DNA from 4 places in the Bacillus sp. 1A genome. Region 1 is predicted to be linked to each of the others. Evidence: predicted binding sites of a transcription regulator. Region 1 holds the regulator's gene; each other region holds the start of a gene.

Region 1 (3,766 bases):
GATGTTAAGTTTGCTTGTTCTTGATCATAATAACCAACAGATACATTGGATCCGAAAGAAACATCACCATTTAATAGTGGTAACTTATTCACAAGTGATTTTAATAATGTGGATTTCCCAATTCCGTTTGGACCAACTAAAGCAACGCTATCCCCGCGAGTTAAGCGCATAGTTACATGTTCAATAATCGGATCATCATCATAGCCGATAGTTGCATCCTTTACTTGTAAAACATCATTTCCACTTTGTTTTTCGATATCGAAGTGGAAGGATGCTGACTTAGAATCACCTAATGGTCTAGTCAATAATTCCATTCTATCTAATTGTTTACGACGGCTTTGAGCACGTTTTGTCGTAGATGCGCGCGCTATATTTTTTTGAACGAAATCCTCAAGCTTAGCGATTTCATCTTGTTGTTTTTCATAACGTTTCATGTCTTGCTCGTATAATGCTGATTTTAAGTCTAAATATTTACTGTAGTTACCAACAAATCGTCTGCTTTCTTTATTCGAAATTTCATATACTTGTGTAACGAGTTTATCCAAGAAATAACGGTCATGGGAAACGATTAGTATTGCGCCAGGATAGCCTTGTAAATATTGTTCAAGCCATGTTAATGTTTCGATGTCTAAATGGTTTGTAGGCTCGTCCAAAATAAGTAGGTCTGGTTTCGTTAATAATAATTTACCGAGAGCTAATCTTGTTTTTTGTCCACCACTTAATGTAGAAATCGTCGTCTGGTGCGTTTCAACTGGGAAGCCAAGACCACTTAAAATGGAGCGAATATCTGCTTCATATTGATATCCACCTTGATCTTTATAATCTAATTGCAATTGGTCATAATCAGCTAATAATCTTTCATATGTAGCCTCGTTTGAAAAGTTTTCTTCTTTTCCCATCTCTTGCTCTAGCCTTCGAAGTTTTGTCTCCATTTGCTGCAAGTGTGTAAAGACGGTTAACATTTCATCCCAAATTGTTAAAGATGTTTCTAACCCGGTATTTTGAGCTAAATATCCGATTGAGACATCTTTTGGTTTTATAATTTCGCCACCATCATGAGATAGCTCACCAGCTATTATTTTTAATAATGTAGATTTTCCGGCCCCATTTCGTCCGACTAATGCGATACGATCTTTCGTTTGAACTTCCAATTTTATGTTTGCAAGAATCGTTTCTGCACCGTATAATTTCGTAAGCGCGTTTACTTGTAATAAAATCAATGTTTTCACCTCAAATAATTTCTTAACTTTGCCATGTTTATATTTCTCAATCATACTAAAAATAGTGTATAGTTTAAAATAAAGAGAGAATACTTCTTCTCTTTATTATACAGGGAAATTCATGAGTGCTAAACTTCTGTATTTGATTCAAGTATATGAATAAAGATAGGAAGAGAGGAGAGGTTATATGGAGCAGCAAAAAATTCCACAGGCCACTGCCAAACGATTGCCTCTATACTATCGATTTATCCAAAACTTATCTCTTTCTGGTAAGCAACGTGTTTCATCAGCCGAATTGAGTGAAGCGGTAAAAGTTGATTCCGCAACGATTCGAAGAGATTTTTCATATTTTGGAGCGTTAGGGAAAAAAGGTTATGGATATAACGTAAATTATTTATTATCATTTTTCCGTGAAACACTCGACCAAGATGATATAACACGTGTAGCACTTATTGGAGTAGGTAATTTAGGGACCGCTTTCTTACATTATAATTTCACGAAAAACAATAATACAAAAATTGAAATGGCGTTTGATGTTAGTGAAGAGAAAGTCGGGACAGAAATCGGGGGCATTCCTGTATATCATTTAGATGAATTAGAAGAACGTTTATCAACTGATATACAAGTGGCAATATTAACAGTACCCGCTACAGTAGCACAATCTGTAGCAGATAGATTGGCAGAAACGAACGTGCATGGTATTTTAAATTTCACACCAGCGCGCTTAAATGTGTCAGATAATATAAGAATTCACCATATTGATTTAGCGGTAGAGTTACAAACACTTGTTTACTTTTTAAAGAATTATCCACAATAAAACGCAGAGGAAGCGACCTCTGCGTTTTATTATTGTTTTTTCTTTGTGAATTTAACTAAGATAAGGCGAAGTGCCAAATTAAAATCAATTGTTGCCATAACTGCAAATAGTATTGTCCACATATTCCAGATTGTATCTGTTACGTTCGTAATGGCGAAGCGTGTAAAGATACATCCTAGAAGGAAGTACAATGCAGCCATGAACAATGGTGAGTTCCTCATACTAAAAATCCTCCGATAAAGCCTTGCATTTTTTCAGCTTCTTTAATCATTTCTTGAATTTGTTCATTGCTCATTAAAACTTGAGCAACTGCAACTAATGTATTCATTGCAACATGAGCTGCGATAGGGACGATAATACGCTTCGTTTTTACATATAAAAAGGCGAATACGAGTCCCATAGAAGTGTATACCAATAAGTGAGTGAAATCAAAATGAATTGCTGCGAATACAAGAGAACTAATGATAGCAGCAATAAAGAAGTTAAACTTCTTATAAAGTGTACCAAATAAAATTTTTCTAAATACGATTTCTTCCAAAATAGGTCCTATTATAGAGATAACGATAAGGAACCAAGGTGTCGTTCTTGCGATATCCATAAGTCTTGCTGTATTTTCTGATCCAGGTTTAATTCCTAATACACGCATTTCTATCATACCGGCAATACTTTGTGAGAAAAATGCTAGGAAGAACCCGATAAAAATCCAACCAATCGTAGCTGGAACAGTAGAGCGCATTGTATCTAAACGTCTGTCACGAATATCTGTTCTAAGTAACCAAAGTACGATACATAATGCAATAAAGAAGCTAATGATTGCCCAGTGGCCAGTTATGAGTTGAAATTTCTCTTCTCTAGTAAATCCCCTGTTATCATAAAGTCCAGTTTTCAGAAGAAGTGGTAATCCAGCAATGGATGATAACTGCATTAAAATGTATGTAACGATAACCCACCAATATTGTTTTTTCAAATGGTTTAACCATCCTTTCTAACTCTAGTGTATGAGATAAGGTAGGATAACATGTAAATATGCTACCTACGATATAAACCTCGCTTAAATTATGTTTTTTTCGTAAATCCTTATTTGAAATTATAATAGAAGACAGGAGAAAGTTGTGTGTATAGCGAAAACAATTTAGGGTGTCCTTTCATATTGTAACATACGATTAGTGGAAACAACGATTCATATAGTAAAGGTAGAAGAAGAGGGACTCTATATAGAAAAGTGTATAGCTTAATTTGCGAAAAAATTATGATTTTTTTACTTGCAAAAGAAATTGAGATTATTTATTATTATAAGTGTGTTAGCACTCGAGTGACTTGAGTGCTAATAAATAAAATTTACATAACAAAATGAGGAGGTTATTGTTCATGCTAAAGCCATTAGGTGATCGCGTTGTAATTGAGCTTGTTCAAGCAGAAGAAAAAACAGCAAGTGGTATTGTATTACCAGACACTGCAAAAGAAAAACCACAAGAGGGTAAAGTTATTGCAGTAGGTACTGGTCGAGTGCTTGAAAATGGTGAGCGTGTTGCTTTAGAGGTAGCAGCAGGTGATCTTATCATCTTCTCAAAATATGCAGGTACTGAAGTAAAATACGAAGGTGCTGACTACTTGATTTTACGTGAAAGTGACATTTTAGCAGTTATCGGTTAATTATATAAATCTTAAAAAATTCAAGGGGGTCAATTATTATGGCAAAAGATATTAAATTTAGTGAAGAAGCACGTCG
Region 2 (3,766 bases), 4.7 Mb from region 1:
CATCGCTGGGACAACTTCCCATCCTTCGCTAGAAATTAAATTAATTGGTGCGATAAGAGAACTTAATCCAAGACCTGCAATTTCTTTTCCTGCTTCTAGTTGGAAAATTAATGCGGATACTGGACCAACTATAGCACTGGCGACGACAGTTGGGACGAGAATCATTGGATTTTTAGTGATATTTGGCAACTGTACTTTCGGAGTACAAAGCGCTTGAGCTAATATGCCGCCTAAATTATTTTCTTTCGCTGAGATTACAGAGAATCCGATAAACTGAGCAACGCAGCCTGCAAGAGCAGCACCACCTGCAACACCGTCTAAGCTAAGTGCGATCGCTAACGCAGCTGATGAAGCTGGAGAGATAAGTAATAGTCCCCAAACGACTGCAATGACGATAGAAGCGATAAACGGGCTACCAGCTGAGCTATCTTTAATGAATGCTCCAATTGTATTTAACACAGGAGTAATATTATGAGATAACCAAATACCAACTAAACCAGAACCTAATATTGCCGCAAATGGAACGAGCATCATATCTAACGCAGTTTTTCCACTTAAACGTTTACCAATATATACAGCTAAAGTCGCTGTTAATAATGCACCGATTGGCTCACCTGTTTTAATAATTAGACCTGCTTCAGTAATTGAAATGGATCCAGCACCAATCGCTCCAGCTACCATAGCCGAGAAGATTACAAGACCATTTGCACCGAGCATAAAGGCAATTCCGGCACCAATGGCTGGTGCCATAAGTGATTTTGCAACAACTCCGATTGTAATAAGCAACGGAATATCAACAATTCTTCCTATATTTTCGATTAGTAAACCAATTCCGAGGGATACGAAAATACCTTGTGCAATTCCAGCTGATGCTTTAAATACACGAGACATTATATATTCCTTCATTTGTTTCACCTTCTCCTATAAGTTAGTAACCAATTGTTTTCATATAATCACGTAAAATATCGTTTGATTTTGCGAATCGAGATTCTTCATCCTCTGTTAAATTTAGCTCTACAATTTCTCTTATACCGTCTCTAGTAATAATAGCTGGTACTCCTGTACAAATATCATATTCACCGTACTCACCATCTAAAATGGCTGATACAGCAATTACACGGTGATCATCGTTAAAGATTGAACTCGCAATATACGCTAAAGAGTTTCCGATTCCGTAATAAGTAGTACCTTTTCGTTTATAAATTTCCCATCCAGCTTTTGCAGTCTTCTCAACAATTTCATCTAAATCTATTTCACCAAATTGGTCTTTTTTCTCTTCTAAAATTTGTAGAATTGGTTTTCCTCCAACAGATACATGTGACCAAGCAACCATTTGAGAATCACCATGTTCTCCTAATGAATACCCATGAATACTACGAGGATCTACATGTAACATTTCAGATAAAATTGTTCTTAAGCGAGAAGAATCTAATGATGTACCTGTACCGATTACGCGATTTCTAGGTAATCCAGATAATTTCCACACTTCATATGTAATAATATCAACTGGGTTCGATGCGATTAAGAAAATACCATCAAATCCACTTTCCATTACGCCACCAACAACGCTTTCCATAATCTTTGCACTCGCTCCTAAAGTGTCTAAGCGACTTTGTCCAGGTTTTGGTGCTGGTCCTGCTGTAATAATAACGATGTCCATATCTTTGCAGTCTTCATAGCTTCCTGCATATACTTTTGTTCTTGTATTTGTAAAGTTAATGCAGTGTGATAAATCCATTGCTTCCCCAACTGCACGTTCATGATTTATATCAATTAATAATAGTTCTTCGCAAATGCCTTGATTTACAATGGAATATGCACAACTTGATCCAACTAATCCAGTACCGATAATTGCAATTTTTCTTGTATTTCGTTTCATGGCAATCTCTCCTAATTGATCATATAATCTATCTCTTTTGTTCTTTACACCCCTAATTATATAGATTCCCACGATAGAAACCATGGATACTTTGTGAAATATTGAGCAAACTTTTGTCCTTTTTGTGAATTGTTACATTCCATTTTCGTCATATTTGTTACAACTGAAAAAATATTTATTATATATTTATTGACATGCCAAAAATAAAAAAACGAGCGACTTCATTCGCTCGTTTTTTCATCCCATTATTCCGCACTTAATTGACCTTTTAATTGCTGTACAATCATTGGGTTAGCAGGTGCAGCTGGCTTATAATAACTCTTTTGCTTTGCGTACTCATACATATTACGTTGACGCATCTCATCTTGATTACGAATTTGGATTAACGTTTGATGTAACTGTTCATTATCAGACTGAGCAATATAATTTGCATAACTTGTTAAACTTGCATTTAATCCTGCTAAATAATCATTTACCATATCTTTTTCATTCATTTTCCGCTTCCTCCTATCCTAGGAAAGTCATTAATTGCTGTTTCGTATTTCGTGCATCTTGCGCATCCTTTTGTAACATTTGTTTCAGTTGTGGATCTGTACACGTCTGTGCATACTGCTCCAACTTGTTAATAATTGTTGCATGTCCACCAATTAAATGGCGTAAGTTTTCTACTTCAAGCTCTGTTAAGTTTTGCATAGAATACCCCTACCTTTCTTTATTCGTTCACTGTTAGTATTTAGCTATTTTTTGATTGTATACATAAATTAACTTTTTCACGTGCATACAAAATAAAAGATGAATAGCTAAGCCATTCATCTTTTATACGGGTTATGTATTTATTTTTATAGAGATATAATCATACTTATACTCACAAGTAAGTTCCATACAATGTGTAAAATAATACTAGGTATAATAGATTGCGTCTTTTTGTATAACATTGCAAACACCATTCCCATCATCGTTGCCGTAATTAGAAGACCTCCATGAAGAATTCCAAAAATGAAGGAAGAAATAATGATACCAACTAAAAAATTATATTTCTTTTCTAAAAATCGATATAAAATACCTCGAAATAGAATTTCTTCTTTAACCGGTGTAATGATAGCAACACTTAACACATATATAATACTTTGTATGCTATTTTGAATCCCTAAACTCCCTAATTGTTTCTTTTGTTCTGCTGCACTTTCAAAACTAAACACATGTAACATTAAATATTGTGATAACGCAATGACAATAAAACCAATTAATAGATATAAATATGTCTTCCCATTCTTCAAAACGGATAAATCCCAAATATATTTAATAAAATGAAGAACTGGTTTATAAGCTAATAAAACGATGGCAACAACAGCTGCATCGAATAAGAGCAAATAATATCCTTCTAATTTAGTACTTAATGCTTCTTCTCCATAAATCTCAAAGGCTAAACCAAGGAATAATCCTCCTAGGAGTGAAATCCCTATAATCATTGCTATCATTACAAATAGATTTTTATATGTTATATTCTCGATTTTTCTTTCCACACTATACGCTTCTAAAACTGCTTTACTCATACTATTCCTCCATTTGTTTTCATTTTTCCTAATGAAAATCCTTTAATGTAAATATAAAGATAATATAACAAAATTTTCAAAAAGAATAATATGCAATTTTACATATTATGAAAATTTTATATTCTATAGTTTTAGGAATTAGATTGCTATACAATAATTATTATATGAATTGTCAAAAAAATTCTATCCAGCATAACCCTCGCATCATATAAAACTTATTAGTTAAAGGAGCAATGAACATGAAAACACATGACTTCCTTACAGAAATCCAGAAGGGCTCTGAGCCTAGTCCATATCAAGATCCTATTGCATTTATTTTCGTTTGCCTTCCCTT
Region 3 (3,766 bases), 4.6 Mb from region 1:
AAGCTTTATATCTCGGAGGTATACCCAAGTTCGGCTGAAGGGATCGGTCTTGAAAACCGACAGGCGGCGAGAGTCGCGCGGGGGTTCGAATCCCTCTACCTCCTCCATTTTTTCTAAATTAATATTTTATCATCGCGGGGTGGAGCAGCACGGTAGCTCGTCGGGCTCATAACCCGAAGGTCGCAGGTTCAAATCCTGTCCCCGCAACCAAATGGTCCCGTGGTGTAGTGGTTAACATGCCTGCCTGTCACGCAGGAGATCGCCGGTTCGACCCCGGTCGGGACCGCCATTTTTTTACATAAAGGCTCGGTAGCTCAGTCGGTAGAGCAGAGGACTGAAAATCCTCGTGTCGGCGGTTCGATTCCGTCCCGAGCCACCATTTTGAAGTCGCAAGCCGACTTAGCTCAACTGGTAGAGCAACTGACTTGTAATCAGTAGGTTGGGGGTTCAAGTCCTCTAGTCGGCACCACTTTCAAAATGAGCCATTAGCTCAGTTGGTAGAGCATCTGACTTTTAATCAGAGGGTCGAAGGTTCGAATCCTTCATGGCTCACCATTTACAATTTAATGCGGGTGTAGTTTAGTGGTAAAACAAGAGCCTTCCAAGCTCTGGTCGAGAGTTCGATTCTCTTCACCCGCTTTTCAATTATGGGCCTATAGCTCAGCTGGTTAGAGCGCACGCCTGATAAGCGTGAGGTCGATGGTTCGAGTCCATTTAGGCCCACCATAATTATTCCGCAGTAGCTCAGTGGTAGAGCTATCGGCTGTTAACCGATCGGTCGTAGGTTCGAGTCCTACCTGCGGAGCCATATTATAGAGAAGTACCCAAGTGGCTCAAGGGGCTCCCCTGCTAAGGGAGTAGATCGCGAACGCGGTGCGAGGGTTCGAATCCCTTCTTCTCTGCCAGAATTGGCCCGTTGGTCAAGTGGTTAAGACACCGCCCTTTCACGGCGGTAACACGGGTTCGAATCCCGTACGGGTCATACTAAAAGAGATAGCATAATCTGCTATCTCTTTTTTGTTGTGTAAAAGTGGACTTTTGATAGTCTGCTTTTTTATGCAATAGAAGAAATATGAAGTATTCGCTGTTGCAGTGGGGTACATAGAGAGCCGTAAATACAATCATGTTGTTTATTTGGACCTGTATGAATATGAAGGAACTATCTATCTAACAAATGATACTCAAGTTGAACTTTTACCCCAGCTGTATGGCTGTAGCCTCCTACACTTGGAGAAACCGATGAAAATACATCCGGGAGCTACTGTGGAAAATAAATAATATATAGAAGAAGCTGTCTCTCAATAGGGGTGATCTACTGGAGACAGCTTTTTTTATGTTGTCATTATTGTCGAGTTTTGTCGGTAAGTCGATATTCCTTGTCGAATCGTTGATATATTTTGAGTTACGGTAGATATATTCTAAAAATCGTTGATATATGAAAATAATCGCCGATATAATTTCACTTACCGACAAAAACGTAAGAAAATCCCTTTCACAATCTAAAGAAAACGCCTCCATTGAAATGGATTCCACACCTATTCCATCAACTTTACACTCTATGTGAAAAAGTTCACAAATAGGTCATAATTTGTGAAGTAATTCACAATAATACGTGCTACAATATGAATGTAAAGAAGTTAAACAACATTAAATTAGTATTTTAATTAATTACTTAAACAATCATAAAAAAATATATGTGAACAATAGAGAGGGGAAATTACCATGAAAAAAGGTATCAATCGTGTAGTATTAGTAGGAACAGGAGCTGTAGGTTGTAGTTACGCTTACTCAATGATCAACCAAGGTGTAGCTGAAGAATTCGTATTAGTAGATGTTAATGAAGCAAAAGCAGAAGGGGAAGCAATGGACTTAAGCCATGCGGTACCATTCTCTCCATCACCAACAAAAGTTTGGAGCGGTAGCTATGCAGATTGTAAAGATGCAGATCTAGTTGTTATCACTGCTGGATTACCACAAAAGCCAGGTGAAACTCGTTTAGATTTAGTTGAGAAAAACACAAAAATCTTTAAACAAATCGTTCGCGGTATTATGGATAGCGGATTCGATGGAATCTTCTTAATCGCAACTAACCCAGTTGATATTTTAACTTACGTAACTTGGAAAGAATCTGGTTTACCAAAAGAGCGCGTAATCGGTTCTGGTACTACTTTAGACTCTGCTCGTTTCCGTTACATGTTAGGTGACTACTTAGATGTAGATCCACGTAACGTTCATGCTTACATCGTTGGTGAACACGGTGACACTGAACTTCCAGTATGGAGCCACGCTACTATCGGTGTACAAAAACTAGAAACAATCTTAGCTAACAATGAACAGTACAAACAAGAAGACTTAGACAAAATCTTCGAAAACGTACGTGATGCAGCTTACCATATCATCGAGCGTAAAGGTGCAACTTACTACGGAATCGGTATGTCACTACTTCGTGTAACTAAAGCAATCTTAAGCAACGAGAACAGTGTATTAACTGTATCTGCATACCTTGAAGGACAATACGGTGAGAAAGATGCTTTCGTAGGTGTTCCAGCTGTTATTAACCGCGAAGGTGTACGTGAAATCGTAGAACTTGAGCTAAATGAAGATGAAAAAGCGAAATTCGCTCATTCTGTAAAAGTATTAAAAGAAACAATGGCACCAGTACTATAATAATTGCTAAATAATTCAGAGGCGGGAAACTGCTTCCTACCTCTGAGTTTTTATATAATTTAAAGGATTTACCGAAAGAATTCTCTTTCCAGAGGCGCATGAAGGGCGATAGCCCAGTGATAGGTGGGAGATGAATTTCGGTTTGGCATAGCCAAAAACTTTTGATAAACTAGCTATATGAAGTTCTTTGATAACTTGATATAGAAGGTTGCAGGAAGAAAATAGCGTGCGAAAACCAAGCCATTCGGTTCCTGCGTAAAATATCAACCGTATAAAGAGAGCGTCCAATCGTTGGACATCTAGGGGTGGAACGCCCCGAAGTAACGCTCAGGGAGACGAAAGGTTACTTTCGTCGTGGAACTGAGAAGCTACCACTTCAAGCTTTGCTAAGTGGCGAGTAGTTCACTATAAATTCCTTTTCCGGTTTCCCTTGTATATCCCCAATATACCCCTTTTGCTGGATAAGGGTCGTTTATAGAAAAGAGCACTCTACTTTATATAGAGTGCTCTTTATTATTATTTTTTAGGTGTTAATCCTAATTTCTTTAAAATATCTGCCAGTGTACCGCTTTTTGATTTTTCAACAGGTATTTGTGATTTAGATGCATCTGGACCTTTTTTCAAGAAGTTCTTTTCAACGAAACGAATATCTTTTTCATCGACAATGCCATCTTTGTTAAGGTCGCCGTCTTTCACAGATAGTCCTTTTTTACCATAGTTGCTAGCGATAATTTCAGCATCTTTTATATCAATTACTTTATCAGCATTTACATCGCCAGCAAGATTTTCGTCAGGTCGTGCATAATAATATTGACCAAGCAGCTTACCATCTTTTTCAGTACCTAGTTTTGTAGTTAGTCGGCTTGTTAAATGTCCTGGAACCTCCACGTATAAGTTATAATCACGTGTATTAACAGGAAGTCCATTCAATTTGAAGTAACCGTATTTATCAAGTGAGCCTTCAAACTTATGACGGTAAGAATCCGTTGCATATACTTTTACACCAAGCTTTGTATAATCGAATTTCTCATCTAAATATCCACGTTCATTTAAGAATGCACCAGGTTTAATATTTCCTTCTACTTTTGAGTTTAAAGAC
Region 4 (3,766 bases), 1.8 Mb from region 1:
TTAACGTAATAACATCGTCTACTTTCGTTACTAAAAAGAAAGCATTACCTTCTTGTAATATACAAGTTACCAATAATTGAAATTCCATTTAAACCCCCTCCTTTCAATCGTTATATTACACTTTATGAATTCTCTTCAAAAATGTAATAGGGAATATATCCATTTTTCCTTATATATGAAATGAATGTTTATAAGTCTATTAAAAATACTAATTTTCTAAATTTATATAAATCGTGTAATATCCAATAAGTTCCTATATAATCAATAGTGAAAATCTTACAAATGGAGGTATAAAAATGGCAATTTTGAGTAATATTGGTGCAGCTTTATTTTTTATTGCTTTTATTCTTTTAATACTATGTATCATTTCATTCTTTAAGAAAAATGGAAAAGCAAAACAATATGGTCGTCCTACTGTTATTCTTTTTATGATTTCAATTCTCTTAACAGGAATGGGCACTACAAAATCTGAACACCCAGTCATCGATTTTTTTGCTACTTTAAGTTTAATTTTATTTATTTTTTTCCTTATTCTAGCAATCTTATCCGTAATTAAAAAGACAGGTGTAGCAAAAAAACAATTTATAATCACTGCTATTTTATTTGTCATTTTTGGTGCGTTATCAAGTATTTCAAACCCTTCTTCTGAAAAGACGTCAGCTACTAGTAAAAAAGTTGCATCTAACAATGCAGAACAAAAAGATAGCGACAAAAAAGATGAAGCAGCAAAGAAAGAAGCAGATGAAAAAACTCAAAAGCAAGAAGATAAGAAGCGTCAAGCGGAAGAACAAGCTCGTAAGCAAGAGGATGAAAAACGCCAAGCCGAAGAGCAAGCTCGCAAACAACAAGAAGAGCAAAAACGTCTCGCTGATGAACAAGCTCGTAAACAACAAGAAGAGCAAAAACGCCAGGCTGATGAGCAAGATCGTAAACAACAAGAGGAACAAAAACGCCAGGCTGATGAGCAAGATCGTAAACAACAAGAAGAGCAAAAACGTCTCGCTGATGAACAAGCTCGTAAGCAACAAGAAGAGCAAAAACGCATAGCTGATGAGCAAGATCGTAAACAACAAGAGGAACAGAAAAAAGCACAGCAAGCTCAAACACAACCGGCTGCAAGTAACAATAGTAATGTAACTTACGCAAATTGTGCCGCAGTTAGAAGTGCTGGGAAAGCTCCTTTATATAGAGACCAACCAGGTTATAGCTCTAAACTTGATCGTGATGGTGATGGAGTTGCATGTGAAAAATAGTATAAAAAAAGAAGCTTCTAGTAAGCTTCTTTTTTTATCAAATAGTATTGCGACTAATTACCTCCTCTCTCTTCCATTTATAACACTCCTATTATTCTCAAATCAGACACATAATAAGTGATTTCAATCACCACATTGTTTTTCAATTATCGCTATTCTTAATTTAGATATTACATTTAAACTTTATGGAGGCATTCATATGGAACATACATTTACTGAAACTTCAATTGTTGGTGAGATTGTTACACAATTTCCGAAAGCTAGTGATCTTTTTAAATCGTATAGAATAGATTTTTGTTGTGGTGGTAATAAACCACTTATTGATGCAATTCATGAAAGAAATTTATCAGCAACAGAAGTACTTACAGAGATAAATACGCTTTATCATAAAACAAAACTATTAAATGAATCTGAAATTGATTGGAAAAATGCTTCTTATCGTGAATTGATTGATTATGTAATTAATAAGCATCATCGTTATTTAAATGAAGAGTTGCCACAGCTAAGTCCATATGTGACGAAAGTATTACGCGTTCATGGAGCAAATCAGCCTCATTTAGCTCAAATTCATAAGCTATTTCATGAACTTAAAATGGAATTAGAACAGCATTTAATTAAAGAAAAAACGGAAGATTTTCCATTAATTTTAGAATTTGAACAAAATCCAACTGATGAAAACTATGCAAAGTTACGTAAAGTAGTAGATGAACTAGAAAATGAACACAATCATGCCGGAAATATTATAAAAGAACTTCGTAAAGTGACAAATGACTTTACGCCGCCAGAAGGAGCTTGCGGCACTTATCGACTTGTTTATCAACGTCTTGAAGCGCTAGAGTCTGATTTATTTGAGCATATTCATTTAGAAAATAATATTTTATTTCCACGTGCAATTACAAGAGCATAAATAAAAGCAGGACATGAGTATTTCTACTCATGTCCTGCTTTTTCATTACGTGAATAACATCCACACTTCTCCCCTTCACATTAACCCGAATTTTAATAATTTGTGAATCATTATAGAAGTGTGATAAATATCACATCTCCCCCTTTTTTGATTTTCTATAATAGAAATATAATCCTTTGTTCAACATTTCACATAAAAAGGGGAAACGAAAATGAAAAAACGTTTAGTGATGATCGGAAATGGTATGGCTGGCATACGCTGTATGGAAGAAATATTAAAACATGATAGTGATTCATATGAGATTACTATTTTTGGAGATGAACCGCATCCAAACTACAACCGTATTATGCTCTCTCATGTTTTACAAGGCAAAACAAATATGCAAGATATCATTATGAATGAATATAGTTGGTACGATGAAAACGAAATAACTTTGTATACAAACGAAAGAGTTCAAAGTATTAACCGAGAAGAAAAAATTATTACTACAGAAAAAAATCGTACTCTTACATATGACAAGCTCATTATTGCAACAGGTTCTAGTGCTTTTATTTTACCTGTTGAAGGTTCCACCCTTCCTGGTGTAACAGGCTTTCGAACAATTGAAGATACACAATTTATGATTGATACCGCTAAAGAAAAGAAAAAGGCCGTTGTCATTGGTGGTGGATTACTCGGTTTAGAAGCCGCAAGAGGTCTTATTGACTTAGGAATGGACGTACATGTTGTTCATTTAATGCCTAGCTTAATGGAGCAGCAACTAGATACGAAAGCCGCTTCTCTTCTGCGCGAAGATTTAGAAGTACAAGGCATGAAGTTTTTAATGGAAAAGAAAACTGTAAAAATTCTTGGCACAGAACATGTTGAGGGCATTCAATTTGAAGATGGTGAAGTTGTAGATTGTGATTTAATCGTAATGGCTGTCGGAATACGACCAAATACGAAAATAGCAAGAGATGCTGGTCTCATTGTCAATCGAGGCATTGTAGTCAATGACTACATGCTTACAAATGATGAATCCATTTATGCAGTTGGCGAATGTGCAGAACATGATGGTATCGCATATGGACTTGTTGCCCCTCTTTATGAACAAGGCGCAATATTAGCGAAACATATAACGAATTTACAAACTGATGGATATACGGGCAGTATCGTCGGTACGCAATTAAAAGTTGCTGGTTGTGATTTATTCTCTGCTGGCCAAATTTATGAAGATGATCAGACGAAAGCAATTTCAATATTTGATGAATGTAAACGTTCCTATAAAAAAGTATTAATTCGTGATAATAAAGTCGTCGGTATCGTTTTATATGGTGACACAGCTGATGGTACACGCCTCTTTAGCATGTTAAAGAAAGAAGAGGATATACAAGAATATACAGCCGCTTCCCTTCTTCACAAAGCTGGTGAAGAAAGTGAACTTGACGTTGCTACAATGAGTGCAGATGACACGATTTGTGGATGTAATGGTGTTACGAAAGGTACAATCGTTCATGCCATTTTAGAGCAAGAGTTAACTACTTTTGAAGAAGTAAAAGGCTGCACGAAAGCCGCAGGATCTTGTGGTAAATGTCGTCCGCTTGTGGAACAAGTTTTATCTCATACA

Evidence for each region. Region 1 encodes Rex, which represses fermentation and respiration genes when NADH is low (regulators of the CRP and FNR family bind a similar motif). Its sites were predicted from a motif close to TTGTGAAATATTTCACAA; they were not measured.
Region 2: the regulator Rex is predicted to act here: its motif matches at 1,971-1,988, upstream of ACUN0F_RS07865 (L-lactate dehydrogenase).
Region 3: the regulator Rex is predicted to act here: its motif matches at 1,589-1,606, upstream of ACUN0F_RS08510 (L-lactate dehydrogenase).
Region 4: the regulator Rex is predicted to act here: its motif matches at 2,337-2,354, upstream of nirB (NADPH-nitrite reductase large subunit).

The regions. Positions count from the first base shown of each region.
Region 1 is NZ_JBQYLZ010000001.1:6,303,369-6,307,134, reverse strand. It holds gene ACUN0F_RS32165 (ABC-F family ATP-binding cassette domain-containing protein) at 1-1,220, opposite strand, end outside; gene ACUN0F_RS32160 (redox-sensing transcriptional repressor Rex) at 1,408-2,037, shown strand; gene ACUN0F_RS32155 (YdiK family protein) at 2,067-2,258, opposite strand; gene ACUN0F_RS32150 (CPBP family intramembrane glutamic endopeptidase) at 2,255-3,004, opposite strand; gene groES (co-chaperone GroES) at 3,406-3,690, shown strand; gene groL (chaperonin GroEL) at 3,729-3,766, shown strand, end outside.
Region 2 is NZ_JBQYLZ010000001.1:1,579,214-1,582,979, reverse strand. It holds gene ACUN0F_RS07870 (PTS transporter subunit IIC) at 1-906, opposite strand, end outside; gene ACUN0F_RS07865 (L-lactate dehydrogenase) at 929-1,879, opposite strand; gene ACUN0F_RS07860 (spore coat protein) at 2,125-2,373, opposite strand; gene ACUN0F_RS07855 (hypothetical protein) at 2,387-2,572, opposite strand; gene ACUN0F_RS07850 (CPBP family intramembrane glutamic endopeptidase) at 2,719-3,432, opposite strand.
Region 3 is NZ_JBQYLZ010000001.1:1,681,840-1,685,605, forward strand. It holds tRNA gene ACUN0F_RS08450 (tRNA-Ser) at 15-107, shown strand; tRNA gene ACUN0F_RS08455 (tRNA-Met) at 134-210, shown strand; tRNA gene ACUN0F_RS08460 (tRNA-Asp) at 214-289, shown strand; tRNA gene ACUN0F_RS08465 (tRNA-Phe) at 304-379, shown strand; tRNA gene ACUN0F_RS08470 (tRNA-Thr) at 394-469, shown strand; tRNA gene ACUN0F_RS08475 (tRNA-Lys) at 480-555, shown strand; tRNA gene ACUN0F_RS08480 (tRNA-Gly) at 569-639, shown strand; tRNA gene ACUN0F_RS08485 (tRNA-Ile) at 650-726, shown strand; tRNA gene ACUN0F_RS08490 (tRNA-Asn) at 734-808, shown strand; tRNA gene ACUN0F_RS08495 (tRNA-Ser) at 815-905, shown strand; tRNA gene ACUN0F_RS08500 (tRNA-Glu) at 911-982, shown strand; partial or broken gene ACUN0F_RS08505 (IS4 family transposase) at 1,094-1,258, opposite strand; gene ACUN0F_RS08510 (L-lactate dehydrogenase) at 1,723-2,667, shown strand; gene ACUN0F_RS08515 (S8 family serine peptidase) at 3,184-3,766, opposite strand, start outside.
Region 4 is NZ_JBQYLZ010000001.1:4,464,255-4,468,020, forward strand. It holds gene exsG (exosporium protein ExsG) at 1-88, opposite strand, end outside; gene ACUN0F_RS22875 (excalibur calcium-binding domain-containing protein) at 297-1,253, shown strand; gene ric (iron-sulfur cluster repair di-iron protein) at 1,453-2,160, shown strand; gene nirB (NADPH-nitrite reductase large subunit) at 2,372-3,766, shown strand, end outside.